DNA from 3 places in the Streptomyces sp. NPDC008092 genome. Region 3 is predicted to be linked to each of the others. Evidence: riboswitches for the same ligand, from Rfam matches in the RefSeq annotation. Region 3 holds a riboswitch; each other region holds the start of a gene.
What was found. Region 3 has a riboswitch for thiamine pyrophosphate ahead of ACFZB3_RS44480 (thiamine ABC transporter substrate-binding protein). Riboswitches for the same ligand answer to the same signal wherever they lie in the genome.
Positions count from the first base shown of each region.

Region 1: another riboswitch for thiamine pyrophosphate. It lies ahead of thiO (glycine oxidase ThiO); the one in region 3 lies ahead of ACFZB3_RS44480 (thiamine ABC transporter substrate-binding protein).
Region 2: another riboswitch for thiamine pyrophosphate. It lies ahead of thiC (phosphomethylpyrimidine synthase ThiC); the one in region 3 lies ahead of ACFZB3_RS44480 (thiamine ABC transporter substrate-binding protein).

Region 1 is NZ_JBIBHY010000006.1:416,006-426,183, forward strand. It holds gene thiE (thiamine phosphate synthase) at 1-374, opposite strand, end outside; gene ACFZB3_RS21825 (Rv2175c family DNA-binding protein) at 408-773, opposite strand; gene ACFZB3_RS21830 (FAD-dependent oxidoreductase) at 921-2,153, opposite strand; TPP riboswitch at 2,331-2,442, shown strand; gene thiO (glycine oxidase ThiO) at 2,440-3,609, shown strand; gene thiS (sulfur carrier protein ThiS) at 3,606-3,818, shown strand; gene ACFZB3_RS21845 (thiazole synthase) at 3,824-4,618, shown strand; gene pknB (Stk1 family PASTA domain-containing Ser/Thr kinase) at 4,884-6,851, shown strand; gene ACFZB3_RS21855 (deoxyribonuclease IV) at 6,886-7,764, shown strand; gene ACFZB3_RS21860 (molybdopterin-dependent oxidoreductase) at 7,788-8,420, opposite strand; gene bfr (bacterioferritin) at 8,602-9,084, shown strand; gene ACFZB3_RS21870 ((2Fe-2S)-binding protein) at 9,086-9,337, opposite strand; gene ACFZB3_RS21875 (class II 3-deoxy-7-phosphoheptulonate synthase) at 9,485-10,178, opposite strand, start outside.
Region 2 is NZ_JBIBHY010000010.1:102,012-112,189, reverse strand. It holds gene ACFZB3_RS30400 (YibE/F family protein) at 1-885, opposite strand, end outside; TPP riboswitch at 957-1,134, shown strand; gene thiC (phosphomethylpyrimidine synthase ThiC) at 1,127-2,947, shown strand; gene ACFZB3_RS30390 (hypothetical protein) at 3,093-3,962, opposite strand; gene ACFZB3_RS30385 (metallophosphoesterase) at 4,144-5,232, opposite strand; gene ACFZB3_RS30380 (substrate-binding domain-containing protein) at 5,488-6,600, opposite strand; gene hisC (histidinol-phosphate transaminase) at 7,072-8,151, shown strand; gene ACFZB3_RS30370 (cytochrome ubiquinol oxidase subunit I) at 8,425-9,933, shown strand; gene cydB (cytochrome d ubiquinol oxidase subunit II) at 9,952-10,178, shown strand, end outside.
Region 3 is NZ_JBIBHY010000021.1:1,393-11,570, reverse strand. It holds gene ACFZB3_RS44510 (hypothetical protein) at 1-1,391, shown strand, start outside; gene ACFZB3_RS44505 (VOC family protein) at 1,517-1,924, shown strand; gene ACFZB3_RS44500 (LOG family protein) at 2,138-3,292, shown strand; gene ACFZB3_RS44495 (LAETG motif-containing sortase-dependent surface protein) at 3,452-4,159, shown strand; gene ACFZB3_RS44490 (ATP-binding cassette domain-containing protein) at 4,243-5,262, opposite strand; gene ACFZB3_RS44485 (ABC transporter permease subunit) at 5,262-6,860, opposite strand; gene ACFZB3_RS44480 (thiamine ABC transporter substrate-binding protein) at 6,905-7,975, opposite strand; TPP riboswitch at 8,048-8,155, opposite strand; gene rlmN (23S rRNA (adenine(2503)-C(2))-methyltransferase RlmN) at 8,180-9,286, opposite strand; gene ACFZB3_RS44470 (AIPR family protein) at 9,923-10,178, opposite strand, start outside.

The DNA of each region.
Region 1 (10,178 bases), on a different contig from region 3:
GCGGCCGCGGCGGCCTCGGACCCGGCGTGCGTGGAGCGGCCGATCAGGACGTCCGGGCCGAGGATCGCGCGGGCGGCGGGGACCGGCAGGTCGCCCTGGCCGAGGTGGAGCACGTCGGCGCCGGCCGCGTGGGCCACGTCGGCGCGGTCGTTGACCGCGAGCAGCTTGCCGTGCCGGGCGCAGGCGTCGGCGAACACGGCGAGGTGCTCAAGCTCCTCGGCGGCCTCCATGCCCTTGTCGCGCAGCTGCACGATGTCGACACCGCCCGCCAGGACCGCGTCCAGGAACTCCGCGAGGTCGCCCTGCTCCTTACGGGCGTCCGTGCACAGGTAGAGCCGGGCGTCGGCCAGCTGGGCGCGGGCGGTGTCGGTCATCGGTGGTCCCCCGTTGTGTCGGTACTGGCTGCCTCAGACGGCGAGCGCCTGGGCGCGGCGCTTCACCTCCGTGCCGCGATTCTCGCTGAGCGCCTGCGCGGGGGTGCCGGGCAGGGTCGCGTCGGGAGTGAAGAGCCACTCCAGCATCTCTTCGTCCGTGAAGCCGTCGTCCCGCAGGAGCGTCAAGGTGCCGGTCAGGCCCTTGACGACCTTGTCCCCGTCGATGAAGGCGGCGGGGACGTGCAGTGCCTTGTTCTCACCGCGGCGGACGGCGATGAGCTGGCCCTCCTTGACCAGCTGCCGCACGCGCGTCACCTCGACATCCATCATCTCTGCGATGTCGGGGAGGGTGAGCCAGGCGGGGACGAGAGCATCGGTCTTGGTGTCAATCTCGGTCACGGGGTCAAGGGTAGGCGCATCGTCGGTGCCGCCGCGATGGGTGGTGGTCCGGGTGCGGCGCCGTGGGGGCTGGTCGCGCCCACGCGGCGGAGCCGCATATCGATACGGCCCCGCGCCCCTTCGGGGCGCGTTTCCCTCAGGGCGCTCTCAAGCGGTCGTGGCGTTCTTGAGCGGATTACCGGGATCGGACAGGGCCTCGGGGGCCATTCGGGTGCCTGCCTCGATCAGGCGGCGGCCCTGGGCCAGGTCGCGGGGGCGGCCTACCGCCAGCAGGGCTACCAGGCGGGTGTCACGGAGCCAGCAGACGCTCCAGGACGGGCCGGTCGGGTCGCCGCGCCACACCAGCCGGTCGGCCGCGGCGTGGTGGCCCGCGTACTGCACGAAGCGGCCGAACTGCTCCGACCAGAAGTACGGGACCGGGTCGTAGACCGCGTCGGTCTCGCCGAGGATGTTGGCGGCGACCGTGCGCGGGCCCTGGAGGGCGTTGTCCCAGTGGTGGATCAGCAGGCGCTCGCCGTAGCGGCCGGACGGGAACGAGGCGCAGTCGCCGACCGCGTAGACGTCCGGGGCGCTGCTGTGCAGACGGTCGTCGGCCAGCACGTCGCCGCGGGTGCCCAGCTCGATGCCGGAGCCGGCCAGCCAGGCGGTGGCGGGGCGGGCGCCGATGCCGACCACGACGGCGCCCGCGGGCAGCCGCGAGCCGTCGTCGAGCAGCACCGCGCCGGGCTCGACGCCTGCCACGCGCGCGTGCGTGCGCAGGTCGGTGCCGCTGTCCGCGTACCAGGCGGCCATCGGCGCGGCGACCTCGGCGGGGAGCGCTCCCGCGAGCGGGCGGTCGGCGGCCTCGACCACGGTGACCGCACAGCCGGCCTCGCGGGCCGCGGTGGCGAACTCGGCGCCGATCCAGCCCGCGCCGACGACCACGATGTCGTGCTGCCGGGCGAGCACGGGCCGCAGCCGTTCGGCGTCGTCCAGGGTGCGCAGCAGATGGACGCCGGACACACCCTCGGTGCCGGGCAGCGTGATCGGTTCGGCGCCGGTGGCGAGGACCAGGACGTCGTACGGCACCGGGCCGGCCTCGGTGTCCAGCTCGTGGTCGGCGGTGCGCACGCCCAGGGCGTCCCGGCCGAGCGCCAGCTCGATGCCGAGCGCCTCGAAGTCGACCTCGAAGGCGGAGCCCTCCGACTTGCCGAGCAGCACGGCCTTGGAGAGCGGCGGCCGGTCGTACGGCTGGTGCGGCTCGGCGCCGATCAGCGTGACGGTTCCGGTGAACCCCTGCTCGCGCAGGGCGACGGCGGTCTGCACCCCGGCCATCCCCGCGCCCACGACGACCACGCGCCGCGTCTGTGACGTGCTCCGTCGCTGCGTCTGCTCGCTCACGTGATCACCATAGACAAGAACGATAGACAACTGACAAAGAGTCAGTCAGCGGTCGCGGCGAGTGACCTGTTCCACAGGGCCGTACTCAGGGCCGTACTCAGGGCCGTCCACCGGGCCGTCCGCGGCGCCGTCCGAGGCCGTCTTACAAGGGCGGAGCTCCGCGGGCTAGGGTGGCGGGGAAGCACACGCGGGAGCCCGGACGCACCGGGCTGAGAGGGAGGCTGGCGGCCTCCGACCGTACGAACCTGATCCGGGTCATGCCGGCGAAGGGAGGGGCTGGACGCCCATGTCCTCACATACGTCCGACGTCCTCGTCATCGGGGGCGGAATCATCGGCCTGGTCACGGCCTGGCGAGCGGCTCAGCGCGGGCTCGACGTCGCCGTGGTCGACCCGGCGCCCGGTGGCGGGGCCGCGCAGGTCGCGGCCGGGATGCTGGCCGCGGTCACCGAGCTGCACTACGGCGAGCAGACCCTGCTGGGGCTCAACCTGGCCTCCGCGCGCCGCTACCCCGCCTTCGCCGCCGAGCTGACCGAGCTGACCGGCCACGACCTCGGCTACCGGCGCTGCGGCACGCTCGCGGTCGCGCTGGACGCCGACGACCGCGCCCATCTGCGCGAGCTGCACGCCCTCCAGCAGCAGTCGGGCCTGGAGTCCGAGTGGCTGTCCGGGCGGGAGTGCCGGCGCCTGGAGCCGATGCTCGCGCCGGGTGTACGCGGCGGGCTGCGGGTGGACGGCGACCACCAGATCGACCCGCGCCGGCTGGCGGCCGCGCTGGTGGCCGCGTGCGAGCGGGCCGGGGTGGCCTTCCACCGCGACTGGGCCGAGCGCCTGGAGGTGGAACGGGGTCGGGCCGCCGGTGTCCGCACCCGCACGGGTGACACCCTGGGCGCCGGACAGGTGGTGCTCGCCGGCGGGAGCCTGAGCGGGCGGCTGGCGGGCGTGCCGGACGACGTGCTGCCGCCGGTGCGGCCGGTGAAGGGGCAGGTGCTGCGGCTGACCGTGCCCGCGCGGTACGCGCCGTTCCTCAGCCGGACGGTACGGGCCGTGGTGCGCGGCGGGAACGTCTACCTGGTGCCCCGGGAGAACGGCGAGCTGGTCGTCGGCGCGACCAGCGAGGAGCTCGGCTGGGACACGACGGTCACGGCGGGCGGCGTGTACGAGCTGCTGCGCGACGCGCACGAGCTGGTGCCCGGGATCACCGAGCTGCCCCTGACCGAGACCCTGGCCGGACTGCGCCCCGGTTCCCCCGACAACGCACCGCTGCTCGGGCCGACCCGCCTCGACGGACTGCTGCTGGCCACCGGGCACTACCGCAACGGGGTGCTGCTCACACCGGTCACCGGAGACGTGATGGCGGAGCTGCTGGCCGGCGGCGAGCTGCCGGAGGAAGCCCGTCCGTTCACGCCGAGGCGCTTCGACCTCGTTCCCGCCGCACTCGTGGAGCAGACCGCATGAACATCTCCGTCACCATCTCCGTCAACGGGGAGCGCCGGGAGATCGCCCCGGGCACCGCTCTCGACTCGCTCGTACGGTCCCTGACCCCCGCGCCCTCCGGGGTGGCCGCGGCCGTCAACGAGACCGTCGTACCGCGCGGGCAGTGGGCGACGACCGGGCTCGCCGAGGGCGACCGGGTGGAAGTCCTGACCGCCGTGCAGGGAGGCTGAGCGCCATGGCCGACGATCCGTTCGTCCTCGGGGGTACGACGTTCTCCTCCCGGCTGATCATGGGTACCGGGGGCGCGCCGAGCCTGGAGGTGCTGGAGCGGGCGCTGGTCGCGTCCGGGACCGAGCTGACCACGGTCGCGATGCGGCGGGTGGACCCGGGGGTACGGGGCTCCGTGCTGTCGGTCCTGGAGCGGCTCGGGATCCGGGTGCTGCCCAACACGGCCGGGTGCTACACCGCGGGCGAGGCGGTGCTGACGGCCCGGCTGGCGCGGGAGGCGCTGGGCACCGACCTGGTCAAGCTGGAGGTCATCGCCGACGAGCGGACCCTGCTGCCGGACCCGGTCGAGCTGCTCGACGCGGCGGAGACGCTGGTGGACGACGGGTTCACGGTGCTGCCGTACACGAACGACGATCCCGTGCTGGCCCGGAAGCTGGAGGACGTGGGGTGCGCCGCGGTGATGCCGCTGGGGTCGCCGATCGGGTCCGGGCTCGGGATCCGCAACCCGCACAACTTCCAGCTGATCGTCGAGCACGCGCGCGTGCCGGTGATCCTGGACGCGGGAGCCGGTACGGCGTCGGACGCGGCGCTGGCGATGGAGCTGGGGTGTGCCGGGGTGATGCTGGCGTCGGCGGTGACGCGGGCGCAGGATCCCGAGCGGATGGCTCACGCCATGCGGGCCGGGGTGGAGGCGGGGCGGCTGGCCCGGCTGGCGGGGCGGATTCCGCGCCGGTACCTCGCGGAGGCGTCGTCCCCCGCGGAGGGCCGGGCCGTGCTGGACCCCGAGCGCCCCGCGTTCTGAACGCCGGCCCGCTCCCGCGTGCTCTCCCACCCACGCACCGCCCGAAACCGTGTGCTGACAAGCAGGACTCTCCCGCGGGGGCCGAGCGCCGTCGGCGGCCGCTGGTGGGAGGCGGGAAGCCTGCCCGGAGCCGGTCGCCGTCGGCGGCCACAGGCGGACAGGTGCATATTTCAGCCAGGTGCAAAGCGTCACAGGTGCGCTGCAGTCCCCCGGGGAAAGCGGTCTCACCTGTGGGGGTGTCAGCCGGTGCTCGTACACTCGCTGGGTGGATACGACCCTTCAGGACCCTCTCGTCGGGCAGGTGCTAGACGGCCGGTACCGCGTCGACGCGCGGATCGCCGTCGGCGGGATGGCCACGGTCTACCGGGCTCTGGACATCCGGCTGGACCGTGTGCTCGCGCTGAAGGTGATGCACCCGGCGCTCGCCGCCGACGTGTCCTTCGTGGAGCGGTTCATCCGGGAGGCCAAGTCGGTCGCCCGACTGGCCCACCCGAACGTCGTCCAGGTCTACGACCAGGGCGCCGACCGGTCGTACGTGTACCTCGCCATGGAGTACATCGCCGGCTGCACCCTGCGTGACGTGCTGCGCGAGCGCGGCGCGCTGCAGCCGCGGGCCGCGCTGGACATCCTGGAGCCGGTGCTGGCCGCGCTGGGCGCCGCGCACCGGGCCGGGTTCGTGCACCGGGACATGAAGCCCGAGAACGTGCTGATAGCGGACGACGGGCGGGTCAAGGTCGCGGACTTCGGACTGGTGCGGTCCGTGGACTCCGTCACCAGCACGACCGGCGCCGTGCTCGGCACCGTGTCGTACCTCGCGCCCGAGCAGGTCGAGAGCGGGGCCGCCGATCCGCGCGTCGACGTGTACGCGTGCGGTGTCGTGCTCTACGAGATGCTCACCGGGGAGAAACCGCACGACTCGGATTCGCCCGCGGTCATTCTCTACAAGCACCTGCACGAGGACGTGCCGGCGCCGTCCGCCGTCGTGCCGGGGCTCGCCTACGAGCTGGACGAGCTGGTCGCCCGCGGGACCGCCCGTGATCCCGGGGTGCGGCCGTACGACGCCGTCGCGCTGCTCGCCCTGCTGCGGCAGGCGCGGAGCGCGCTCCGCGCCGAGCAGCTGGACGCCGTGCCGCCGCAGGCGCTGGCGGACGCGCACGACATCGCCGAGGACCGGACCAGTGTCATACCCCGGTCGTTGACCTCCCCCACGCTCGGCTTCGCTCGCGCGGGGGGACCCCCATCCCGGCCGCTGCCCGTCAACGAGGAGGACGAGCGGGCCGAGGCAGTGCTGCGGACCAGCCGGTTCGAGGCGCCGCCCGTCCCGGACCGGCGGCGCGGGGGCCGTCGGTCCCGGCGCGGGCTGCTGACGCTGGTCGTCGCCGTACTGATCGTCCTCGGTGCGGGCACCGGTGTCTGGTACATCAACTCCGGGCAGTTCACCAAGGTCCCGCCGCTGCTGTCGAAGACCGAGGCCCAGGCCACCGCGCGGCTGAAGGAGGCCGGGCTCGACGTCGGGTCGGTCGAGCACGCCTACAGCGACACGGTGAAGCGGGGCACGGTGATCAGCACCGACCCGGCGGCCGGCAGGCGCATCCGCAGCAACGACTCGGTGACGCTCACCATCTCGGACGGCCCCGAGACGGCGAAGGTGCCGGACGTGCAGGGGCGGACGCTCGCCAGGGCCAAGCTGCTGCTGACCGCCGACGGGTTCGAACCGGGCATGGTGACCCGGGAGTTCAGCGAGGACGTGCCCAGGGGTTCGGTCATCTCGTCCGACCCGGGGGCCGGGACCGAGCGGCACGCGGGGACCGCGATCGCGCTCGTCGTCAGCAAGGGCGCCCCGGTCGACGTCCCGGACGTCACCGGCGACGACCTGGACGACGCCCGGCAGCAACTCCAGGAGGCCGGGCTGAAGGTGACGGTGTCCGCCACCGAGGTCAGCTCCGAGTACGACCAGGGGCAGGTCGCCCAGCAGACGCCGGCGGGTGACGCGCGGGCCGCCGAGGGCGACACCGTGACGCTGACGCTGTCCAAGGGTCCGGAGCTGGTCGAGGTGCCGGACGTGGTCGGCGCCACCGCGGAGGACGCGGCCAAGCTGCTGGAGCAGTCCGGTTTCCGGGTCAAGGAGGACCGCGGGCTGCTCGGGCTGTTCGGCGACACCGTGAAGAAGCAGTCGGTGGACGCCGGGGAACAGGCGCCCAAGGGGTCGACGATCACCATCACCATCCGGTGACCGGGGGCGGAGCGCACCGTGACACCCTTGACGGGTGAAGAGTCAGCAGTCAGGTCCCGTCCGCAACCCCGTCGGCGGCCATGTCCCGGTGGCCGGCGGTCTGCACTCCGTGGGGCTCTCGTACGCCCGTGAGCTGAAGGCCGAGACCGTGCAGGTCTTCGTCGCCAACCCGCGCGGCTGGGCCACCCCGGCGGGCAGCCCGAAGCAGGACGAGGCGTTCCGCGCGGCCTGTGCGGAGGGGGCGATCCCGGCGTACGTGCACGCCCCGTACCTGATCAACTTCGGCTCGCACACCGAGGCCACCGTGGAGAAGTCGGTGGAGTCGCTGCGGCACTCGCTGCGGCGCGGCCGGGAGATCGGGGCGCTCGGGGTGGTCGTGCACACCGGGAGCGCGACCGGCGGCCGGGCCCGGGACGTGGCGCTGAAGCAGGTACGGGCCCGTCTGCTGCCGCTCCTCGACGAGCTGACCCACGACGACGACCCGTTCCTGCTCCTGGAGTCCACCGCCGGACAGGGCGCCTCGCTCTGCTCGCGGACCTGGGACTTCGGACCGTACTTCGAGGCGCTGGACGTCCATCCGAAGCTCGGCGTCTGCCTGGACACCTGCCACGTCTTCGCCGCCGGGCACGACCTGACCGGACCGAGCGGGATGCACCAGACGCTGGACCTGCTGGTGGACACCGTCGGCGAGGGGCGGCTCAAGCTGATCCACGCCAACGACTCCAAGGACGTCGTCGGCGCGCACAAGGACCGGCACGAGAACATCGGCTCCGGGCACATCGGCGAGGACCCGTTCCGGGCGCTGATGACCCACCCGGCGACCGCGGGCGTACCGCTGGTCATCGAGACGCCCGGCGGCAAGGAGGGGCACGCGGCCGACGTCGAGCGCCTCAAGCGGCTCCGGGAGGGCTGAGCCCGCCCGTCGTCACCGGCGGCTCAGAGTTCCGGGCCGTCCCCCGGTCCCTCCTGGTAGGAATAGCGCTGTTCCTTCCAGGGGTCGCCGATGTTGTGGTAGCCGCGCTCCTCCCAGAAGCCGCGGCGGTCCGCGGTCATGTACTCGACGCCGCGGACCCACTTGGGGCCCTTCCAGGCGTACAGGTGAGGTACGACCAGGCGGACCGGGAACCCGTGCTCGGCGGTGATGAGTTCACCGTCCTTGTGGGTGGCGAAGAGGGTGCCCTCGGCGGCGAAGTCCGCGAGGCGCAGGTTGGAGCTGAAGCCGTACTCCGCCCAGACCATCACATGGGTGGCGTCGGGGGCGGGCGGCGCGAGCTCCAGGACGGTCCGCGCCGGGATCCCGCCCCACTCCGCGCCGAGCATGCTGAACTTCGTCACGCAGTGCAGGTCGGCCACCACGGTGGTGTACGGCAGGGCCGTGAACTGCTCGTGGTTCCAGACCTGCGCGCCCCCGTCGGCGGTGGCGCCGAAAACCCGGAACTCCCAGCGCTCGGGCCGGAACCTGGGCACCGGGCCGTAGTGCGTGACCGGCCAGCCGCGCTGCAGTCGCTGTCCCGGCGGAAGCCCGGCTCCCGCGGTTTCCCGAGACGCGCGCTCCACCGGATGACCCATGCCTTCCATCCTGACAGACCACGGAGGCGCACCTGACCAGGCAGACCGCCCACCGATCATCAAATCGGTCAACTTCCACCAGGTATGGACTTACTTACTAAGTCCGCACTTACTGGACGATCTTCTACGCCGGTGCAATCATGCGCCGCAAACACCCCAGTCCGTGGAAGGAGCCTCTGCGATGCAGGGCGACCCCGAGGTCATCGAATTCCTCAACGAGCAGCTCACCGGTGAGCTCACCGCGATCAACCAGTACTTCCTGCACGCGAAGATGCAGGAGAACTTCGGCTGGTACAAGCTCGCGAAGTACACCCGGCACGAGTCGTTCGACGAGATGAAGCACGCCGAGGTGCTCACCGACCGGATCCTGTTCCTGGAGGGGCTGCCCAACTACCAGCGGCTGTTCCACGTCCGCGTGGGGCAGACCGTGAAGGAGATGTTCGAGGCCGACCGGCAGATCGAGGTGGAGGCGATCGACCGCCTCAAGCGCGGGATCAAGGTGATGCGCGAGAAGGGCGACATCACGTCCGCGAACATCTTCGAGGACATCCTGGAGGACGAGGAGCACCACATCGACTACCTCGACACCCAGCTGGAGCTGGTGGAGAAGCTCGGTGAGGCGCTCTACATCTCGCAGATCATCGAGCAGCCCGAGACCAGCTGAGTCAGGCGGCCTCGTCGAGCGCGCCGAGCGCGTCGGCCGCTTCGAGCTCGGAGAGCACCGGGCGGCCCTGGTCGGCCAGCTCGCGGCGGGGGCAGGCGCCCCGGCCGAGGATCGCCTGGATGCGACGGACGCAGGAACCGCAGTCCGTGCCCGCCTTGCAGGCGGACGCTATCTGGCGGGGGGTGCAGGCGCCGTCCTCCGCGTGCTGCTTGACCTGCGCCTCGGTCACCCCGAAGCAGCTGCAGACGTACACGCGGATTCACCTCCCGCCGGGATCGATCAGTGGTGCCGTCCCGATTGATCGGTGAGGCAAACCTAACCTTACCCATCGTCCGGCGGGCGCAAAAGTGGAAGGGGCGCGGATCATCTGTGATCCGCGCCCCACTTCGCACAGAACCGGCTACTGGTCCCGGTACATCTCCGCGACGAGGAACGCCAGGTCCAGGGACTGGCTGCGGTTCAGCCGCGGGTCGCAGGCCGTCTCGTAGCGCTGGTGCAGGTCGTCGACGAAGATCTCGTCGCCGCCGCCCACGCACTCGGTGACGTCGTCGCCGGTGAGCTCCACGTGGATGCCGCCCGGGTGGGTGCCAAGGCCCTTGTGGACCTCGAAGAAGCCCTTGACCTCGTCGAGCACGTCGTCGAAGCGGCGGGTCTTGTGGCCCGAGGCCGCCTCGAAGGTGTTGCCGTGCATCGGGTCGGTCACCCAGGCCACGGTGGCGCCCGAGGCGGTGACCTTCTCGACCAGCTCGGGGAGCTTGTCGCGGACCTTGTCGGCGCCCATCCGGACCACGAAGGTCAGCCGGCCCGGCTCGCGGTCCGGGTCGAGGCGGTCGATGTACCTCAGCGCCTCCTCGGCCGTCGTCGACGGGCCGAGCTTGAGACCGATCGGGTTGCGGATCTTCGAGGCGAACTCGATGTGCGCCCCGTCCAGCTGCCGGGTGCGCTCACCGATCCACACCATGTGCGCCGAGACGTCGTACAGCTTGCCGGTGCGCGAGTCGACCCTGGTCAGGGCGGACTCGTAGTCCAGCAGCAGCGCCTCGTGCGAGGAGAAGAACTCGACCGTCTTGAACTCCTCGGGCTCCGCGCCGCAG
Region 2 (10,178 bases), on a different contig from region 3:
GGTCAGCACCAGGAAGCTGACGGCCAGCGCGACCAGCGCCATCACGCCGCGCAGCCGGCCCACCACCACGACGGCGAGCGCGAAGATCCCGGCGAGCAGCGCCATCGGGAACTTCCGGTTCACGTCGGTGACCGAGTACTGCAGGTCCTTGGGTGCGGAGGGCTCGTACGCGGCCACCACCTGCTCGCCCTCGTGCAACTGCCGCGACTGGTCGGGCTGCACGATCTCGGTGAAGGTACGGCCCTTGTCCTTGCCGGTGTCGACCCGGACCGTGGCCTTCTTGCAGGTGCTGTCCTCCTCCTTCGAGGAAGTGCCGTCGGTGGAGGCGTCGCCGGTCGAGCCGCCTCCGGAGGCGTTGACCGACTTGCAGCTGACCGAGACGACCTTGGTGACCGTCGCCGCCTGCGTCTGGCGGTCGAAGCCGACGCCGGTGCGCTCGTGCGGCGGGGCACCGCCTGGCCACAGCACCACCAGGCCGACCACGACCGCGGCGGTGAAGGGGATGAGGATCGCCGCGATGACCTTCCGCAGATGCTTGGAGACGGGCGCGGCGGGACCGTGGCTGTGGCTGTGGCTGTGCCCGTGCGAGTGGCCATGACCGCCGCCGGGCCCGGAGCCGCCCTGTTCGGGGCCTGCACCGGGCGAATGGCCATGAGACCGGCCGTGGGGCGCGTGGCCCTGTGCCTCGGCGCGGCCGTGGGCATGGCCGTTGTCGTCATGCCGGGCGTGGCTGAGGGCCTGCCCGTGGCCGTACGGCTCGCCCTGCCCGTGGATGTGTCCGTCACCGGCACCATGGCCCCCGTGGCCGGTTCCGCCGCCCTGCGTGGCGCCGTTGCCGCGCCGCGGGTCGGGGGGCGGATAGGGGTGCTGCTGTGTCGAGGTCACCGCCCGATCATCGCAAGAACGGCAGGGGCCCTCTGTTCACCGCGCCCGAATTGACGCTAGCGTGGAGGCACCTTTGCACACGCGGGAGCTCGGAGCACCGGGCTGAGAGGGCGCTGACCTCCGTATTCGCGATGTTTCACGTGGAACGAGTGATGTTTCACAGGAAATGCCGCCCGACGGAAGCCGCTGCGTCGACCGCTGAACCTGTTACCGGGTAATGCCGGCGTAGGGAGTAGGTCTCATGACCAACAAGGACGTACGCACGCCTGCCTTCGGCCAGGACGAACAGCCCATTGCGGGCGAACCGTCCCCGGAGGCCGGGAAGTCCATCGGCTGGCACAAGGGGTATGTCGAGGGCTCCCGCCCCGACCTGCGCGTGCCGGTCCGTCAGGTGCATCTCACCAACGGGCAGTCGGTCACGCTCTACGACACCTCGGGCCCGTACACCGATCCGCTCGTCGAGACCGACGTCCGCAGGGGACTGCCGCCGCTGCGGGAGAACTGGATCGTCGCCCGCGGTGACACCGAGGAGTACGCGGGCCGTCCCGTCCGTCCCGAGGACGACGGGATCAAGCACACCTCGCCGCGGGGTGGCCTGCGCAACCTGGACGCGGTCTTCCCGGGCCGTCCGCGCCAGCCGCGCCGCAGCCGGGGAGGCGAGGCGGTCACGCAGCTCGCGTACGCCCGCCGGGGCGAGATCACCCCGGAGATGGAGTACGTGGCCATCCGCGAGAACGTTTCTCCCGAGGTGGTCCGCGAGGAGATCGCGGCGGGCAGGGCCGTACTGCCCGCCAACGTCAACCACCCGGAGATCGAGCCGATGATCATCGGCAAGCGGTTCCTGGTGAAGGTCAACGCCAACATCGGCAACTCCGCGGTCACCTCCTCCATCGAGGAGGAGGTCGAGAAGATGACCTGGGCGACCCGCTGGGGCGCCGACACGGTCATGGACCTGTCCACCGGCCGCAACATCCACACCACCCGCGAGTGGGTGCTGCGCAACTCCCCCGTCCCCATCGGCACGGTGCCGCTCTACCAGGCGCTGGAGAAGGTCGACGGCCGGGCCGAGGAACTGACCTGGGACATCTACAAGGACACGGTCGTCGAACAGGCCGAACAGGGCGTGGACTACATGACCGTCCACGCGGGCGTGCGTCTGCCGTACGTGCCGCTCACGGCCAACCGCAAGACCGGCATCGTCTCGCGCGGCGGCTCGATCATGGCGGCCTGGTGCCTCGCGCACCACAAGGAGTCGTTCCTGTACGAGAACTTCGAGGAACTCTGCGAGATCCTCGCTGCCTACGACGTCACGTACTCGCTGGGCGACGGGCTGCGCCCCGGCTCCATCGCGGACGCCAACGACGAGGCCCAGTTCGCGGAGCTGCGCACGCTCGGGGAACTCAACCGGATCGCGAAGCGTTTCCATGTACAGACGATGATCGAGGGCCCGGGCCATGTCCCGATGCACAAGATCAAGGAGAACATCGACCTTCAGCAGGAGATCTGCGATGAAGCTCCGTTCTATACGCTCGGCCCGCTGACCACGGACGTCGCGCCGGCGTACGACCACATCACCTCCGGCATCGGTGCCGCGATGATCGCTTGGTGGGGCACGGCGATGCTCTGCTATGTCACGCCGAAGGAGCACCTGGGCCTGCCCAACCGGGACGACGTCAAGACCGGCGTCATCACCTACAAGATCGCAGCCCACGCGGCCGACCTCGCCAAGGGCCACCCGGGCGCCCAGGACTGGGACGACGCGCTGTCCGACGCCCGCTTCGAGTTCCGGTGGGAGGACCAGTTCAACCTCGCCCTGGACCCGGACACGGCCCGCGAGTTCCACGACGAGACGCTTCCGGCGGAGCCGGCGAAGACCGCCCATTTCTGCTCGATGTGCGGGCCGAAGTTCTGCTCGATGAAGATCAGCCAGACCATCACGGAGCGGTTCGGTGGTGCGGCGGCTGAGGGTGCGTCGCCCGAGGAGGTCGCGGAGGGGATGCTCCAGAAGTCGAAGGAGTTCGCGGCGAGCGGGAACCGGGTGTATCTGCCGATCGCGGAGTGACGGCGGGTCCGTGAGTGTGCCGGAGACCTGGGGAATGCGCTGCCGCGATCGCGCAGAGGGGCGGTGGCGTCATGCCGAGGACCGGGGTGGGCACGGCCGGGCCGGGTGTCCGGCCTGCGCCCCCTGGCCGGGGGCGCAAGCCGGGTTATTCCGGCTGGTGTTCCGGGCCTCCGAAGTCCGGGCTGGTGTAGTCCGGGCTGGTGAAGCTCGGGCGGGGGGCGGGGGCGGAGCCGTTGTCGGTGCTGAAGCCGGGGCGGTCGTAACCGAGGCGCGGCATCCGGCCCGCCGGGCCCGACGGGGCGGTACGGCGCAGTCCGGCCGTGCCGGTGTCGGCGGCCAGCGCTTCCCGCAGGAAGGGCAGGATGCCGCGCTCCAGCAGGGCGTCCCGCCAGGCCTCCCGGGCCTTGGCCACCTCCCCGCCGGGTTCGCCGTAGGCTCCGGCCTCCAGCGAGGGGCTGTTGCGCAGTGCGGTGAGCAGCAGTCCCGCGCCGGCCATGATGATGGCGGCCGCGGTCACGACGCCGAAGACCCAGCCCGCGGTGAGCATGGTCTGGGCGAACGCCGGCGCCGGGTCCAGCATCTTCAGGACGTAGCCGACGAGCAGGAAGATCGCGGCAGCGGTGCCGGCCAGTACCGGCGCCAGGACCAGGGCGAGGGCGAATCCTCCGGCGCCGGTGGTCTCGGCGGCCTCGCCGAGGGTGGTGGCGAGCCCCATCGCGCCGCCCGCGCCCGGCTCCGCGGAGCCGGACTCGTGGACGGCGGCCGGGGTGGACCGCGCCGGGTTGCGCAGTTCCTCGCGGACCTTCACATAGTGCTGGTACTCGGTCGCCGCGGCCGCCGCGATCAGTGCGGTGGCGTTGAGCGCCATGGTGCGCAGCTGTTCGGTGTTCAGACGCTGGCCTATACCGGCCAGTTCGGGACGGTACGGGGCGGAGCGCAGCGCCTCATCGAGGATCCGCTCGTATTCCTGGCGGTCCTCGCTGTGCAGGTGCTGCGGAACGCTGTTCATGTGCATCCCCCGATGCTCCGTAGGGCTGGTAGCTCGCACGCCGGCGAGCCGTCGGGCAGAAACGGAGGGGAGCCTGCTACGGATAAACCGATGGTAGAGCCGTTACGGCACGCGGTGACAGGGGGTTGCCGGAAATTGGGGGTGGCCCGTGTGTGACGTCGGGGGGATGAAACTGCCCGTCTGACGCTCAGGTGTTCAGCGGGAGTTGCCTCACCAGCAGCTTTCCGGCCATGGTCACGCCGCCGTCCATGGCGATGGCGAGCCCGTCGGCGTAGACGTGCGGTCCCTCGACAACGGGGCCGCTGCCCTCTTCGCCCTCTTCGGAGCCGACTTCGCCCAGCAGATAGGGAATCGGGCTGTGCCCGTGAACGATGCGGGTACCGCCGTACGTATCGAGGAGGGAACGGACGGCGTCTGCACCCCCCTCGTCGCGGAAGGAGAAGCGCTTGGTGAACTTCCGGAACAGATCCCACACCTCGTCCGCGTCGTTACGCGTGATGGTCTCGCGGACGGTGTCGTTGACCGCCTCGATCGAGTCGCCGTAGTCGAGGTAGGCGGTGGTGTCGGAGTGGACCAGCAGGTAGCCGTCGACCTCCTCGACGGCGTCCAGCCGGGCCATCCACTGCAGGTGGTGGTCCTGGAGCCGGTCCATGTCGGTCTTCTGGCCGCCGTTGAGCAGCCAGGCCGCCTGGAAGGTGGCGGTGCCCGCACCGGAGTTGACGGGGGTGTCGCCGAACCGCTTCGCGCCGAGCAGCAGCAGCTCGTGGTTGCCCATCAGGGCCTTGCAGTAGCCGCCGGCCGCGGCCGCCTCGGCGGACAGCCGCATCACCAGGTCGATGACGCCGATACCGTCCGGACCCCGGTCGGTGAAGTCGCCGAGGAACCAGAGCCGGGCGGTGCCCGCGCACCACTGCCCGTCCGCGTCGATCAGGCCCTGCTCCCGCAGCGCGGCGAGCAGCTCGTCGAAGTACCCGTGCACGTCGCCGACGACGTACAACGGGCCGGGACCGTCCGCGGGCTGCGCGGCCGGGGCGGCGGCCGGTTCGACGGGCGTCTGGAGCGTGTCGCCGCGGTTGATGACCGGCAGGTCGCGCTGGGTGGGCGTGTACCCGTCCGGATACCCCTCGGGGTACATGTCGTCGAGGGGCGGGACGACGTCACCGGGGTGGGTGCTGGCGACGTACGGACCGGTCTCGTTGACGTACCCGGGCACCCGGAAGTCGCGCAACGTCGCCGTCCGCTCCGTCTCGGGTCCCTGACCGGCCCCCTGAGTCATCAGACCCCTCCACCATCGCGCCGCATCTGCACCGCTTCGGACTGCCTGGTCGCAGCGGCCCGCGGTGTCGTGGGCCCATCATAGGAATGCCCGTCGCGCCGTGTGATGACCCAGGGGTGGTGAATCCGGGCAGGACTCCAGTTCAGCGTGGCTTTCGCCCCGGTTGGGCAGGGGTTCGACCACCCGCCGATCGGCTGCCGGCCGTCGTGCGACGACGCCCGGCAGCCGCGCCGCCCCGTTCTCCGCGTGTCCGTGCTACCCCTCCTCGGGTGCCCGCGGCGGGCTGACCGTGGTGCGCTGCGTGCGTCGCTGGGAGGAGGTACGCACGATCAGTTCGGTCGGTATCACCTGCTCGACCGGCTGGTCCGAATCGACCCCCTCGATCGCGTCGATGAGCAGCTGCACCACCGCCGTGCCGATGCGGCGCGGCTTCAGGGAGAGCGTGGTGATGGGCGGCTCGGTGTTGGCGTACACGGTCGACTCGCTGCAGCACACCAGGAGCAGGTCGTCGGGGACGCGCAGCCCGTAGCGGCGGGCGGCGGCCAGCAGGTCGGTGCCGTTGGGGTCGAACAGCCCGTAGACGGCGTCGGGGCGGTCCGGCCGGGCGAGCAGCCGGTCGGCCGCGACGGCGCCCGCGCACGGGTCGTGCGCCGGGTAGGCCTCGTAGACCGGGTCCTGGCCGACGCGCTCGCACCAGCGCAGGTAGGCGGTGGTCGACAGGTGCGTGTACGTGTCCGTGGTGGTGCCCGTGAGCAGGCCGATCCGGCGGGCTCCCGCGTCGGCGAGGTGGTCGAGGATGCCGAGCACGGCGGCCTCGTGGTCGTTGTCCACCCAGGCGGTGACCGGGAGCGAGCCGGCCGGGCGGCCGTCGGAGACCACCGGCAGGCCCTGCCGGACCAGTTCGCTGACCACCGGGTCCTGGTCGGAGGGGTCGATGACGACCGTGCCGTCCAGGGCCACGTTCGACCACACGTCGTGCCGTGAGGTGGCGGGCAGGATGACGAGGGCGTAGCCGCGGGCGAGCGCGGCCGAGGTGGCGGCCCGCGCCATCTCGGCGAAGTACGCGAACTCGGTGAAGGTGAAAGGTTCATCCCCGTACGTCGTCACAGTCAGGCCGATGAGGCCGGACTTGCCGGTACGGAGGGTGCGGGCGGCGGCCGAGGGGCGGTACCCCAGCCGGTCGGCGACCTCTCTGACGTGGCGGCGGGTGGCATCCGGGAGCCGCCCTTTGCCGTTCAGGGCGTCGGAGACGGTCGTGATGGAGACTCCGGCGGCGGCGGCGACGTCTCTGATGCCCGCCCGGCCCGGCCGGCTGCCTCGCCGAGAGGTTTCCGCGCGGCTCACCTGGTGCTTCCCTGCTGCTGTCATGGCGAGCCGATAGTAGGGCTCATGCGGTGGGGTAGTGCGGACGCATATGCACGCGTTGACAGGCACGTTTCTGCAAGGTCAATATGGGTCAACTACCTTAGAAAGAAAGTCAGTTGAACGATCCAATGGTAGGACGTGACTTGTCGGCACGCATGGGCCTGCCAAGTGCCCGATGTTTCGAAGAGGTCTCAACTCACCTGCACGGGTGATGCGCGCTACGGCGTGAGCCACCGGCGCGTAGATATATGTAAGGCGCGCCCCCGATAAATGCGCCTTCGTACGGTGATGCCCGTGATGCCAGTGGTACGGATGAGGTTCGCCGTTCCGGCTCCCCCGTCCTCGCGCCGCGGTGCCGGTCCGGTTCTTCGTGCCCTCTTCCGCAGTACGCAGCGGCGCCGAATCCTCATAAGGTGAGCAGTATTGGATGCCGGCGGCGCGGACGGTCCGCCGGTGGTCGCGAGGAGGACTGCGGTGAGCGAGACGAGCCCCAAGCTGCGCACCGAGCTGGAGGGTATCCCCACCTACAAGCCGGGCAGGCCGGCGGCGGCCGGCGGCCCGGTCGCGTACAAGCTCTCCTCCAACGAGAACCCGTATCCCCCGCTGCCCGGCGTGATGGAGTCCGTCACCGCGGCCGCCTCCTCGTTCAACCGCTACCCGGACATGGCGTGCACCGGGCTGATGAACGAGCTCTCGGACCGCTTCGGCGTGCCGCTCGGGCACCTGGCCACCGGCACCGGGTCGGTCGGTGTCGCCCAGCAGCTGATCCAGGCCACCAGCGGGCCCGGCGACGAGGTGATCTACGCGTGGCGGTCTTTCGAGGCTTATCCGATCATCACGCAGATCAGCGGTGCCCGGTCGGTCCAGGTGCCGCTCACGCCCGGTGATGTGCACGACCTGGACGCGATGGCGGACGCCATCACCGACCGCACCCGCCTGATCTTCGTCTGCAACCCCAACAACCCGACCGGCACCGTCGTGAAGCGGGCCGAGCTGGAGCGGTTCCTGGACCGGGTGCCGAGCGACGTGCTGGTGGTCCTCGACGAGGCCTACCGGGAGTTCATCCGCGATCCCGAGGTGCCGGACGGCGTCGAGATCTACCGTGAGCGGCCGAACGTCTGCGTACTGCGGACCTTCTCCAAGGCGTACGGCCTCGCCGGGCTGCGCGTCGGCTTCGCGATCGCGCACGAGCCGGTGGCTGCGGCGCTGCGCAAGACGGCGGTCCCCTTCGGCGTGAGCCAGCTCGCCCAGGAGGCGGCGATCGCCTCGCTGCAGGCGGAGGACGAGTTGCTGGGCCGGGTCGGCTCGCTGGTGTGCGAGCGGCAGCGCGTGGTCGGGGCGTTGCGCGGGCAGGGCTGGACGGTGCCGGAGACCCAGGCCAACTTCGTGTGGCTGCGGCTGGGGGAGCGGACGACGGCCTTCGCGCAGCTCTGCGAGGAGCACGGTGTGGTCGTCCGGCCGTTCCCGGGCGAGGGCGTGCGGGTGACCGTCGGCGAGACCGAGGCGAACGACATCTTCGTGAAGGTGGCGGAGGCGTTCCGCAAGGAGCTGTAGCGCCCGAGGGACCGCACGGGAGGCTCCCCGCGGTCCGGAGCTGTCAGACGTGCGGGGCCGCACGGCCGGGACGAGGGCCGAGCGGCCCCGTTCGCATGCCCCGCAGGGGCCGGACGGCTCAAGTGCGACCCCCCTTCGATGTTCGAGAGTGAGTGCGCCATAATGGCTTGTGAATGTGAATGCATTCACAAGCGCGTCCCGTTTGCTCCGTGATGTACGTGACAAATGGGGGCACATGCCGCTGTATCACGGCGACGTAAGGAGACTGACGACGTGGACCTGGCTCTGGCGCCGGAGACACTGGCGCGCTGGCAGTTCGGCATCACCACCGTCTATCACTTCCTGTTCGTCCCGCTGACGATCTCGCTGGCCGCCCTCACGGCCGGCCTGCAGACCGCCTGGGTGCGCACGGAGAAGGAGAAGTACCTCAGGGCGACCAAGTTCTGGGGCAAGCTCTTCCTGATCAACATCGCGATGGGTGTGGTCACCGGCATCGTGCAGGAGTTCCAGTTCGGCATGAACTGGTCCGACTACTCGCGTTTCGTCGGTGACATCTTCGGAGCCCCGCTCGCCTTCGAGGCGCTGATCGCCTTCTTCTTCGAGTCCACCTTCATCGGGCTGTGGATCTTCGGCTGGGACAAGCTGCCCAAGAAGATCCACCTGGCCTGCATATGGATGGTCTCCATCGGCACGATCCTGTCCGCGTACTTCATCCTCGCGGCCAACTCGTGGATGCAGCACCCCGTCGGCTATAAGATCGACAAGGCGAAGGGGCGGGCCGAACTCACCGACTTCTGGGCCGTCCTCACCCAGAACACCGCGCTGGCCCAGGCCTTCCACACGCTGTCCGCGTCCTTCCTGACCGGCGGGGCGTTCATGGTCGGCATCGCCGCCTTCCACCTGTTCCGCAAGAAGCACATCACCGTGATGAAGACCTCGCTGCGGCTCGGCCTGGTCACCGTGGTCATCGCCGGCATGCTCACCGCGATCAGCGGTGACACCCTCGGCAAGGTCATGTTCAAGCAGCAGCCGATGAAGATGGCCGCCGCCGAGGCCCTGTGGGACGGCCAGAAGCCGGCGCCCTTCTCGATCTTCGCCTACGGCGACGTCAGCAAGGGCCACAACACCGTCGAACTGTCCGTCCCCGGCCTGCTGTCCTTCCTGGCCGACGACAACTTCAACTCGTACGTCCCCGGCATCAACGACACCAACAAGGCCGAGCAGCAGAAGTACGGTGCCGGCGACTACCGGCCCATCATCCCCGTCACCTTCTGGGCGTTCCGCTGGATGATCGGCTTCGGCATGGCGTCCTTCGCGATCGGTCTCGCCGGACTCTGGCTGACCCGCAAGAAGTTCATGCTGCCGCAGCACCTGCGGGTCGGTGAGGACGAGGTGCCGAACCTGGTCCTCTTCAAGAACAAGGCGCTCAGCCCCAAGCTCGGCAGGCTGTACTGGCTGGTGGCGATATGGACGCTGGGCTTCCCGCTGATCGCCAACTCCTGGGGCTGGATATTCACCGAGATGGGCCGCCAGCCCTGGGTCGTCTACGGCGTCCTGCAGACCCGTGACGCGGTCTCCCCCGGTGTCTCCCAGACCGAGATCCTCATCTCGATGATCACCTTCACCGCGCTCTACGCGGTCCTGGCCGTCGTCGAGGTCAAGCTGCTCGTGAAGTACGTGAAGGCGGGCCCGCCCGAACTCACCGAGGACGATCTCAACCCGCCCACGAAGATCGGCGGCGAGGCCCGTGACGCCGACAAGCCGATGGCCTTCTCGTACTAGGCCGAGGGAGACGCAGTCATGGAACTTCACGACGTCTGGTTCGTCCTGATCGCCGTCCTGTGGACCGGCTACTTCTTCCTGGAGGGGTTCGACTTCGGGGTCGGCATCCTCACCAAGCTGCTCGCCCGGGACCGCCTGGAGAAGCGGGTGCTGATCAACACGATCGGCCCGGTCTGGGACGGCAACGAGGTGTGGCTGCTCACCGCGGGCGGTGCGACCTTCGCCGCCTTCCCCGAGTGGTACGC
Region 3 (10,178 bases):
CCGCCCTCGGCTACGCGCTGACCCACCCGGACCGCTCGACCGCGGCGCTCCTGCGCCTCTCCTGGTGCGCGATCCCGGCCGCCAGCACGGTGTACCTCGCGGTCGCGGTGGCCCGCACCGACCCCGGCGCCAGGCCGCGCCCCGGACTCTCCGCCTTCGGCCTGGGCCCGGCCCGCCTGATGGCGATCGCCGCCCTCAACACGGCCCTCGCCTGCACCCTGGGCTCCCTGCTGGCCCTCCTGGTCTTCCTCCACCTGCGCGGCGACCTCACGGGCATGCCCTTCGACGGCGCGGCGAAGGACTTCCTGGCGGCAGGCAAGTCCCTGCCCGTCCCGGCGGCCCTGACCCTCCTGGCCACCCTCCCGGTCCTCGCCCCCGCCACGGTCGCAGTGACCCTCCGCCCACGCGACCTGCCCCACCCCGGCACCCGCACCCGCGTCTACGGCCGCTTCGGCGCCTACGGCAAAACCCCGAAACCCGAAACCTTCGGCACCTACGGCCGCTTCGGCGCCGGCTTCTTCCGCAACCCGACGACCACCACCACCAAGCCCACACCCACGACGGAGCCCCCAGCCCAGCCCGTTCACCCTCTTCATCCCACGCAGCCCACGCAGCCCACGCAGCCCACGCAGCCCACGCAATCCGCGGGCAGTCGTGCCGCTGGGGCGGCACGGGTGGGCGCGGACGGCACCCTGCAAGCGCCGGTAAGCGAACCCCACCCCCCGGCCCAGGCCGACAGCACCGAGAACACCCCGGCCCAGGCACCCGACCTCCCCACCACCCCACCCCCCGCCCTCCCCTGGGGCATCGCCGTACTGGCCGCAGGCCTCGCCGTGGAATCCTCCGCCGCCGTCACCGGCACCACCCCCCACACCACCCTCCCCGGCGGCCTCGCCACCGGCCCCGCCGGCGTCCTCGCCGGCTGGGCGCTCACCGCCCTCGGCCTGGTCCTCGCCGCCCCCGGCCTCACCCACCTCTGCGGCCGCCTCCTCCAGTCCGTCCGCCCCGGCGCCCGCCGCCTCCTGGCCGGCCGCGTCCTGATGGCGGAGGCCACCCGCATCGGCCGCCCCCTCGGCGTCGTCTGCGCGGTGGCGTCGGCCGCCTTCGCGGCCACCGCCCTCCACGGCGACGAAGGCGGCGCCCCCGCCTTCGGCCCCCTCACCACTCTCGGCGGCCTCGTGGTGGCCGGCTGCACGCTCGCCACCCTCCTCACCGCCGCCATGGAGGCCCGCCAGTCCCGCGCCGGCACCACCGCGGCCCTGCTCCGCCTGGGCGCTCCGGCGACCGTTCTGCGCAGCGCGGCGGCCCTGCGCGCCGGTGCGCTGCTGGCCCTCTTCGGCCCTCTCACCCTGCTGATCGCGGAACTCGCCGCGCTCCCGCTCGCCCGCTGAAAGGCCGTACGCGCTGGACGAGCCGTTCGAAAAAACCGGCCCCGAAAATCGGTCCCGGCGATGACTTTCGCCGGGCCCCCCGGTCTGTCCCCACGAACGGCACGACACCCGAGGGAGAGACCCCCATGTACCAGCAGATGATCTTCGTGAACCTGGCCACCGACGACGTCGCCGCGTCGCGGACGTTCTTCACGGAGCTCGGCTACTCGATCAACCCGCAGTTCAGCAACGACGACTGCTCCTGCGTCGTGATCAGCGACACCATCATCGCGATGCTGCTGAGCAAGCAGCGCTACGCCGACTTCACGAAGAAGGAGATCGCCGACCCGACGAAGACCAGCGAGGTGCTGATCTGCCTGAGCGCGGAGAGCCGCGAGAAGGTCGACGAGCTGGTGGGGAAGGCGGTCGCGGCCGGCGGCACGGCGAACGACGACGTCCAGGACCACGGCTTCATGTACGGCCGTTCCTTCGAGGACCTCGACGGCCACAGCTGGGAGGTCATGTGGATGGACCCGGCGGCGGTCCAGGGCTGAGCCCCGCCGGTACCTGGCATGGGCCCGTGCGGACGAGCACGGCCCATGCCGTTCACGGCACCTTCACGGCAGATCGACGGGCGCCGGGCTCCACTTGCACCGCGCGTCGTCCTCGTCCTTGAGAGCCGGGTCCCCGAGGGGAGCCGGCCAAGTACGACGGAGCGGCCACGGACGGCCCCGCAGCGGCCCGGGGCCGGGACCTAGCATGGGCGGGTGCATCCGACACCCGCCCAGCCGAACCCCCCGCAGCCCTGGCCCGCGTCGCCGCACCGGGCCGCCCGCGACCGTGAGATCGAGTCCCTCGCCGAGTTCGACGAGGTCGTCGCCGCGCACGGGACGCTCGCCCAGTACCGGATCCAGGCCGTCGATCTGACAGACCGTACGGACGTCCTGCTGACCGCCGACACCGCCGGCGCCGTCTTCCTCGGCTGCCCGATGTCCCCGGAGGCCGCCGCCCGGGCCGGCGCGTCCGGTGCCCTGGTGTTCCCGCCGGTCCCGGACCTGCCCTTCGACCCCTACCGCGCCTTCGTCTACACGCCCGGCGAGCTGTTCGACTCGCTCGACGCGGGGTACGAGGCGACCCCGGACGCCCGCTCGTACGCCTGGTTCCAGCAGACCAGGGCGGACGGCGACATATTCGGTTCGATGCTGCGCTCGATCCACGACGACGCGGTCTCCGACGCGCTGGACGAACTCCTCGTCGGCGCCCGGGTGGTGGGCGTGATGGGCGGGCACGCGATGGCCCGCGGCACGGCGGAGTACGCCGGTGCCGCCCGGCTCGGCCGGGAACTCGCGCGGGCCGGCTTCACGGTGGCGACCGGCGGCGGCCCGGGCGCGATGGAGGCGGCGAACCTGGGCGCGTACGCGGCGCCCTTCGACGACGGGATGCTCGACGAGGCCCTGGAACTCCTCGCGAAGGCACCGTCGTTCCGGCCGTCGGTCACCGACTGGGCGCGCGCCGCCTTCGAGGTCCGCGAGCGCTGGCCGGACGGCGGTCCCTCGGTCGGGATCCCCACCTGGTTCTACGGTCACGAGCCGCCGAACGCCTTCGCCGCGCACATCGCCAAGTACTTCGCCAACGCCACCCGCGAGGACGGCCTGCTGGCCCGCTCCAACGCCGGTGTGGTGTTCCTGCCGGGCGCCGCCGGGACCGTGCAGGAGATCTTCGACAACGCGACGCCCAACTACTACGAGTCACGCGGCGAACCGACCCCGATGGTGCTCGTGAACGAGGCGCACTGGAGCGAGCGGCTGCCTGCCTGGCAGCTGCTGACCTCGCTCGCAGGGGACCGGCCGATGGCGTCCCGTATCGCCCTGGTTGACCGGATCGAGCAAGCTTCACAAGCGCTGAAACGTCTCACCAATTAAACAGAAGGCAAAGTCAACACCTGTGGACCGCATATGCGTTGACACTACTTACGGCGCACTTATAGACCTGAGGGACTCTTGGGGATCCTGATGCCTCACCTCACTGTCGCGTCAATTCCCCCTCAGCCCCCCTCAGTTATGCACTCAGTAAGGACAAACGTGTCCATATCCCGCCGCAGTGCACGTCGTTCCGTGCGCGTCCTGGGAGTTGCCGCCGCGTCGGCCGCGCTGGCGTTCACCGCCTCCGGCACTGCCCTCGCGTGCAACATCTCCGACTTCTCCGCCGAAGCCACGTGCGACGGCAGCAACGGTGTCATCAACGTCAAGGACATCGACGCCTCCGGTACTCCGGCCACCATCACCGTCTTCCTGGAGAACAACGGCGCCGACGCGAAGCAGGTCGGCGAGGCCCAGACCGTCAAGGGCTCCAAGGGCGGCACCACGGTCTCCTTCGCCGAGGACTGGCAGCCGAACGCGGAGTACCGGGTCCACGTGGTGGTCGACACCAAGGGCATCAAGATCGACACGAACATCACGCCCAACCTGACGACCCCGTCGACGGCGTGCAAGTCCGCGGAGACCTCCAGCCCCTCCCCGACGGGCACCACCACCCCGTCGCCGTCGGCGACCGAGACCACCCCGGCCGAGTCGGACTCCCCGACCCCGTCCGCCTCGGACAGCACCACCGCCCCGGCTTCCACGACGGACAACGCCCCGTCCCCGGCCGTCGGTGAGTCGAACCTCGCCGAGACCGGTGCCAACTCCAACACCGGCCTGATCGCCGGTGTCGCCGCCGCGCTCGTGGCGGTCGGCGGCGGAGCCGTCTGGTTCGGCATGCGCCGTCGTGGGGCGCACAGCGGCAACTGACCCGCCGCTCGCTCCACCCGTACACCGTCGAGGCCCGTCCCCGTATCCCCGGGGGACGGGCCTCGGCCGTACCGGCGAACCCCTCAGTCCAGTACGACGGTCTCCGCCGCGTCGAACTCGACGCCCACCGCGTCCCCCGCCTCCGGGGCCTCCCGCAGCGCGCAGGCCGCCTCCAGGCGGGGCCCGTCCTGGGGCTGGAGGTGGACGGTGACATGGGTGCCCTGGAAGGTGCGGGCGGCCACCGTGCAGGGCAGCCCCGCGTCGGCCGCGACGAGCCGTACGCCGGCCGGCCGGACGAGCAGCGTCCGCGTCCCCTGCCCGGCGCCCTCGGCCACCGGCACCTTCCCCCAGGGCGTCACCGCGACCGTCCCCTCGACGGTCGCCGGGACCACGTTGCCGAAACCGAGGAAGCGGGCCACGAACTCGTCCGCGGGCCGCTGCCAGACGTCCAGGGGCGTGCCGGACTGGGCGATCCGCCCGTCCCGCATCACCACCACCCGGTCCGCCAGCGCGAACGCCTCGCCCTGGTCGTGCGTCACCGCCAGCACGGTGGTGCCCAGGCGCCCGAACAGCTCCCGGAGTTCGACCACGAGCCGCTCCCGCAGCGAGCGGTCGAGCTGCCCGAGCGGCTCGTCGAGCATCAGCAGCCGGGGCCGGGGCGCCAGCGCCCGGGCGAGCGCGACCCGCTGCTGCTCACCGCCGGAGAGCCCGGCGACGGCCCGCCCGGCCGCTCCCGGAAGTCCCACCAGCTCCAGCAGCTCCCCGACCCGCGCCGTCTGTTCCGCTTTCCCGGTGCCACGCATCCGCAGCCCGAAGGCCACGTTCGCGCCCACGTCCCGCTGCGGGAACAGCTGGTGGTCCTGGAACATCAGCCCGACCCCGCGCCGGTGCGCCGGCACCCGAGCCTGGTCGTGCCCGTCGAGCAACACCCGCCCGGAGTCGAGCGGTTGCAGCCCCGCCACCGCCCGCAGCAGCGTCGACTTGCCGCTCCCGCTCGGCCCGAGCACGCACACCACCTCGTGCTCGGCCACCGCCAGGCCGACGGCGTCGAGCACGGCCCGCCCGCCGAACCGCACGGTCGCCGCGTCCAGGGTCAGCAGCATCAGAACTCCCCCGTCCGGTCGGTCCGCAGCCGCTCAAGGACCAGCAGCGCCACCGCGCACACCACCATCAGAATCGTGGAAAGGGCCATCGCCTGGCCGTAGTTGAGATCACCGGGGCGGGACAGCAGCCGGGCCACGGCGACCGGCAGGGTCGGGTTGTCGGGCCGCGCGATGAACACCGTCGCCCCGAACTCCCCCAGCGACACCGCGAAGGCGAAGCCCGCCGCGATCAGCAGCGCCCGCCGCACCAACGGCAGATCGACCTCCCGCCACACCCGCCAGGGCGAGGCCCCCAGCACGGCCGCCGCCTCCCGCAGCCGCTCGTCCACGGCCCGCAGCACGGGCAGCATGGTCCGTACGACGAAGGGCACGCCGACCAGCGCCTGCGCGAGCGGGACGAGGATCCAGGACTGGCGCAGGTCCAGCGGCGGCTTGTCGAGCGCGATCAGGAACCCGAAGCCGACGGTCACGGCGGACACCCCGAGCGGCAGCATCAGCAGCGCGTCGAACCCCCGTACGAGGCGCCCCGCGTCCCGCCGGGCCAGCGCGGCGGCGGCGAGGCCGCCGATCAGCACGGCGACGGCGGTGGCGACGACCGCGTACTGCAGCGAGTTGACGACCGACTCGATCGGCGCGACCAGGAAGGTCCCGCCGTCGGCGTCGCCCAACGCCCGGTAGTACCCGAGCCCGCCGTCCAGCGACCGCCGTACCAGCACGGCCAGCGGCAGGACGAGGAGGAGCGCGACGGTGGCGAGGACCCCGCCGAGCAGTGCCCACTGCCCGGCCCCGCGCGGCCTGCGGGCCGTCACCGCCGGGTCCACCAGCCTGAGCGCGCTCTCCCGCCGCCGTACCGTCCACGCGTGCACGGCGAGGATCGCGCCGACCGCGGCGAACTGGACGAGGGTGAGGACGGCCGCCGTGGAGAGGTCGAAGATCTCGGAGGTCTGCCGGTAGATCTCCACTTCGAGGGTGGAGAACGTCGGCCCGCCGAGGATCTGCACCACGCCGAAGGAGGTGAACGTGAACAGGAAGACCATCAGCGCGGCGGCGGCCACGGCGGGCGCGAGCGCGGGCAGGGTGACCTTCCGCCAGGCCGCCGCCGGGGAGACGCCGAGCATCCGGGCGGCCTCCTCCTGCCGCGGGTCCAGCTGGGCCCACAGCCCGCCCACGGTCCGTACGACGACCGCGTAGTTGAAGAAGACGTGCGCCAGCAGGATGGCCCAGACGGTGGTGTCGAGCCGTACGCCCCACAGCTCGTCCAGCAGCCCGCCCCGTCCGACGAGTGCGAGGAAGGCGGTCCCCACCACCACCGTCGGCAGGACGAAGGGGACCGTCACCACGGCCCGCAGCACCTGCTTGCCCGGGAAGTCGAGGCGGGCGAAGACGTAGGCGGCGGGCAGCGCGGCCAGCAGGGTGAGCGCGGTGGAGGCGAGCGCCTGCCAGGTGGTGAACCAGAGCACGTGCCGGATGTCGGACTGCGCCAGCACATCGGCGACGCGCCCGAACCGCCACACCCCGTCGACCCTCAGCCCGCGCGTCACGATCGCCGCGACCGGCCAGGCGAAGAAGACGGCGAAGAACGCGACCGGCACGAGCATCAGCCCGAGCCGAGCCGCGCTCCCGCGCCGGCCGGCCGCCGCGGCTACTTCAGTACGAGTGACGTCCACGTCTTGACCCACTGGTCACGGTTGGCGGCGATCTTGTCGGGCGCCATGGTCTCGGGGTCCTGGGCGGCGGGCCCGTACTCGGTGAACTCGGCAGGCACGCTCGCTCCCTTCACCACCGGGTACACGAACATGTTCAGCGGCATGTCCTCCTGGAACTCCTTGGAGACCAGGAAGTCGATGAGCGCCTTGCCGCCCTTGGTGTTCGCGGCGTTGCTCAGCAGCCCGGCGAACTCGATCTGCCGGAAGCAGGTGCCGGTCGCGACGCCGGTGGGCGCGGTGCTCGGCTTCGGGTCGGCGTAGATGACCTCGGCGGGCGGCGAGGAGGCGTACGACACGACGAGCGGCCGGTCGCCGCCCGCCTTCTTCCCGCCGGCCGAGCCGGAGAACTCGTCGTTGTAGGCCTGCTCCCAGCCGTCGACGACCTTGACGCCGTTGGCCTTGAGCTGCTTCCAGTAGCCCTGCCACCCGCTGTCCCCGTACTGCGCGGCCGAGCCGAGCAGGAAGCCGAGCCCCGGCGAGGACGTGGACGCGTTCTCGGTGACGAGGAGGTTCTTGTACTCGGGCTTGACGAGATCGGCGTACGACTCCGGCGGGGTCAGCTTGTGCTTGCTGAAGTACGCCTTGTCGTAGTTGACGCAGATGTCGCCGTAGTCGATGGGCGTGACCCGGTGCTTGTCGGCGTCGAGCTGGTAGGCCGTGCCGACCTGGTCGAGACCCTTCGCCTCGTACGGCTGGAAGAGCCCGTTGTCGAGAGCGCGGGACAGCAGGGTGTTGTCGACGCCGAAGAAGACGTCGCCCTGCGGGTTGTCCTTGGTCAGGATCGCCTTGTTGACGGCCTGCCCGGCGTCGCCGTCCTTGAGGACCCTGACCTGGTAGCCGGACTGCTTCTCGAAGTCCTTGAGCACGTTCTTGGAGACGGCCCACGAGTCGTGGCTGACCAGGGTGACGGTCTTGGAGTCGGCCTCGGAGCCCGACGACGACGAACACGCGGACAGCGTGACGAGGCCGAGCCCGACGGCTGCGGCCAAGAAGGTCCTTGTGTGCACTGGTGTTTTCCTCCTGGGGTTGACCAGGAAGAGACGCGGCCCTGCCCGCGGTGTGCGGGCAGGGCGCAACAGCTTGAGTGATGACCGAACTTCCTACCCAGAATGACCTGGGCGAGGTTCAGAGGGTCTGCGGCCCGATTGCCGCACTCTCAGCGCTGTGGCGCTCCCCTGTCGGAATATGAAGATGTACCTGCGGCCCTCAGATTACCGCTCGGTGGCCGCGAGCTGACCACAGGCGCCGTCGATCTCCTGCCCACGGGTGTCCCGGACGGTCACCGGCACACCGTGCGCCTCGATCGCCTCGACGAACGCCTTCTCGTCCTCCGGCCGCGACGCGGTCCACTTCGAACCGGGCGTCGGGTTCAGCGGAATCAGATTGACGTGCACGGGCTTGCCCTTGAGCAGCCGCCCCAGCCGGTCCCCGCGCCACGCCTGGTCGTTGATGTCGCGGATGAGCGCGTACTCGATGGAGAGCCGGCGCCCGCTCTTCTCCACGTACTCGAACCCGGCGTCGAGCACCTCGCGCACCTTCCACCGCGTGTTCACGGGGACGAGGGTGTCGCGCAGTTCGTCGTCGGGGGCGTGCAGCGAGATCGCCAGCCGGCACTTGAAGCCCTCGTCGGCGAACCGGTGGATGGCCGGCACCAGTCCGACGGTCGAGACGGTGATCCCGCGCTGCGAGAGCCCGAGCCCGTCCGGAGCCGGATCGGTGAGCGCCCGGATCGCTCCGACCACCCGCTTGTAGTTGGCGAGCGGCTCGCCCATCCCCATGAAGACGATGTTCGACAGCCGCGCGGGCCCGCCCGGCACCTCCCCGTCCCTGAGCGCCCGCATCCCGTCCACGATCTGGTGGACGATCTCGGCGGTCGACAGGTTCCGGTCCAGACCCGCCTGCCCGGTCGCACAGAAGGGGCAGTTCATCCCGCACCCCGCCTGCGAGCTGATGCACATGGTCACCCGGTCCGGGTACCGCATCAGCACCGACTCGACGAGCGTGCCGTCGAACAGCCGCCACAGCGTCTTGCGGGTCGTCCCCTCGTCGGTCGACAGATGCCGTACGACCGTCATCAGCTCGGGGAACAACGCCTCCCGCAGCTTGTCCCGCGACCCGGCCGGGATGTCGGTCCACTGCTCGGGGTCGTGCGCGTACCGCGCGAAGTAGTGCTGCGAGAGCTGCTTGGCACGGAACGGCTTCTCCCCGACCTCGGCCACCGCGTCCTTGCGCTCGGCAGGCGAGAGATCAGCGAGATGCCGCGGCGGCTTCTTGGCTCCGCGCGGCGCGACGAAAGTGAGTTCTCCGGGCTTAGGCATAACCCAACCAGTGTCGCAGATCGACTCCGGCAGCCCAGGCCAGACCGAAGTGGGAGTGGTCACCCGCAGGTGCCGGTTGTCAGCGTTGGTCGGCCTCGGGCGGCCCAGACCCGGCGCATAGAAGATGCGGGCACGCCTTGGTGACGCGGTTCGATCGTCCTATATCGGCACCGTGCCGGGCCGCCGAGTGCCGCTGCCGTCCGCCGTCGTCGCCGTGAGCACTGCGGTCACTGCCGTCGGCGGCGCCGCCGTGTGACCACCGCATTGGGAGTTCGATCATTGCTCGGCTCAGTTGCAGATCCGACCGGCCGCGTCGGTCGTGCCGGGGCGCGCAGTGGTGTCAGCAACTGTTGCTGTTGATGTCAGCCATGGATGTCAGCGGGACTCAGCGCTCGTCTCTCAGCGTCAGCCCCCACGAACTCACGGCCCTGTTGAATACCCGGCTCAACGGATGCAATATCGCCCCGGCCTCATCAACCGCTTCCTCGTCAAAACCGGACTCAACCTCCAACCGCCGTAACCTCAACTGTTGAAGATCCCTAGAACAGAGACCAGAAGGCTGGGGATTTTCAATGAGGTCGATCCCCGGCCTTCTTCGTCTGACTACTTTCGGCTAATGTATCGAAAAGTCGAGCATCAGACGTCGACGGTCGACTCCTTGGCTTTTTGCAGCAGAGCCTCCTGGTTACGACGGCTGCGCACATCATCCTTGCGCAAACTCCTGCCCTCGTTCAAGACAGACTGAAACTGCTCGGCGGCAAGCTCGACTGCAGTACTGATCGCTACTTCAATCTTCTCCGAGTCCGAAATCTTGAACTTCAGCTTCCTCCCTTCCCTCAGCCGCCGTTTTGCTGTCTCTATCTCAGCGGTTTCGAAGATAGGCACAAGTTCC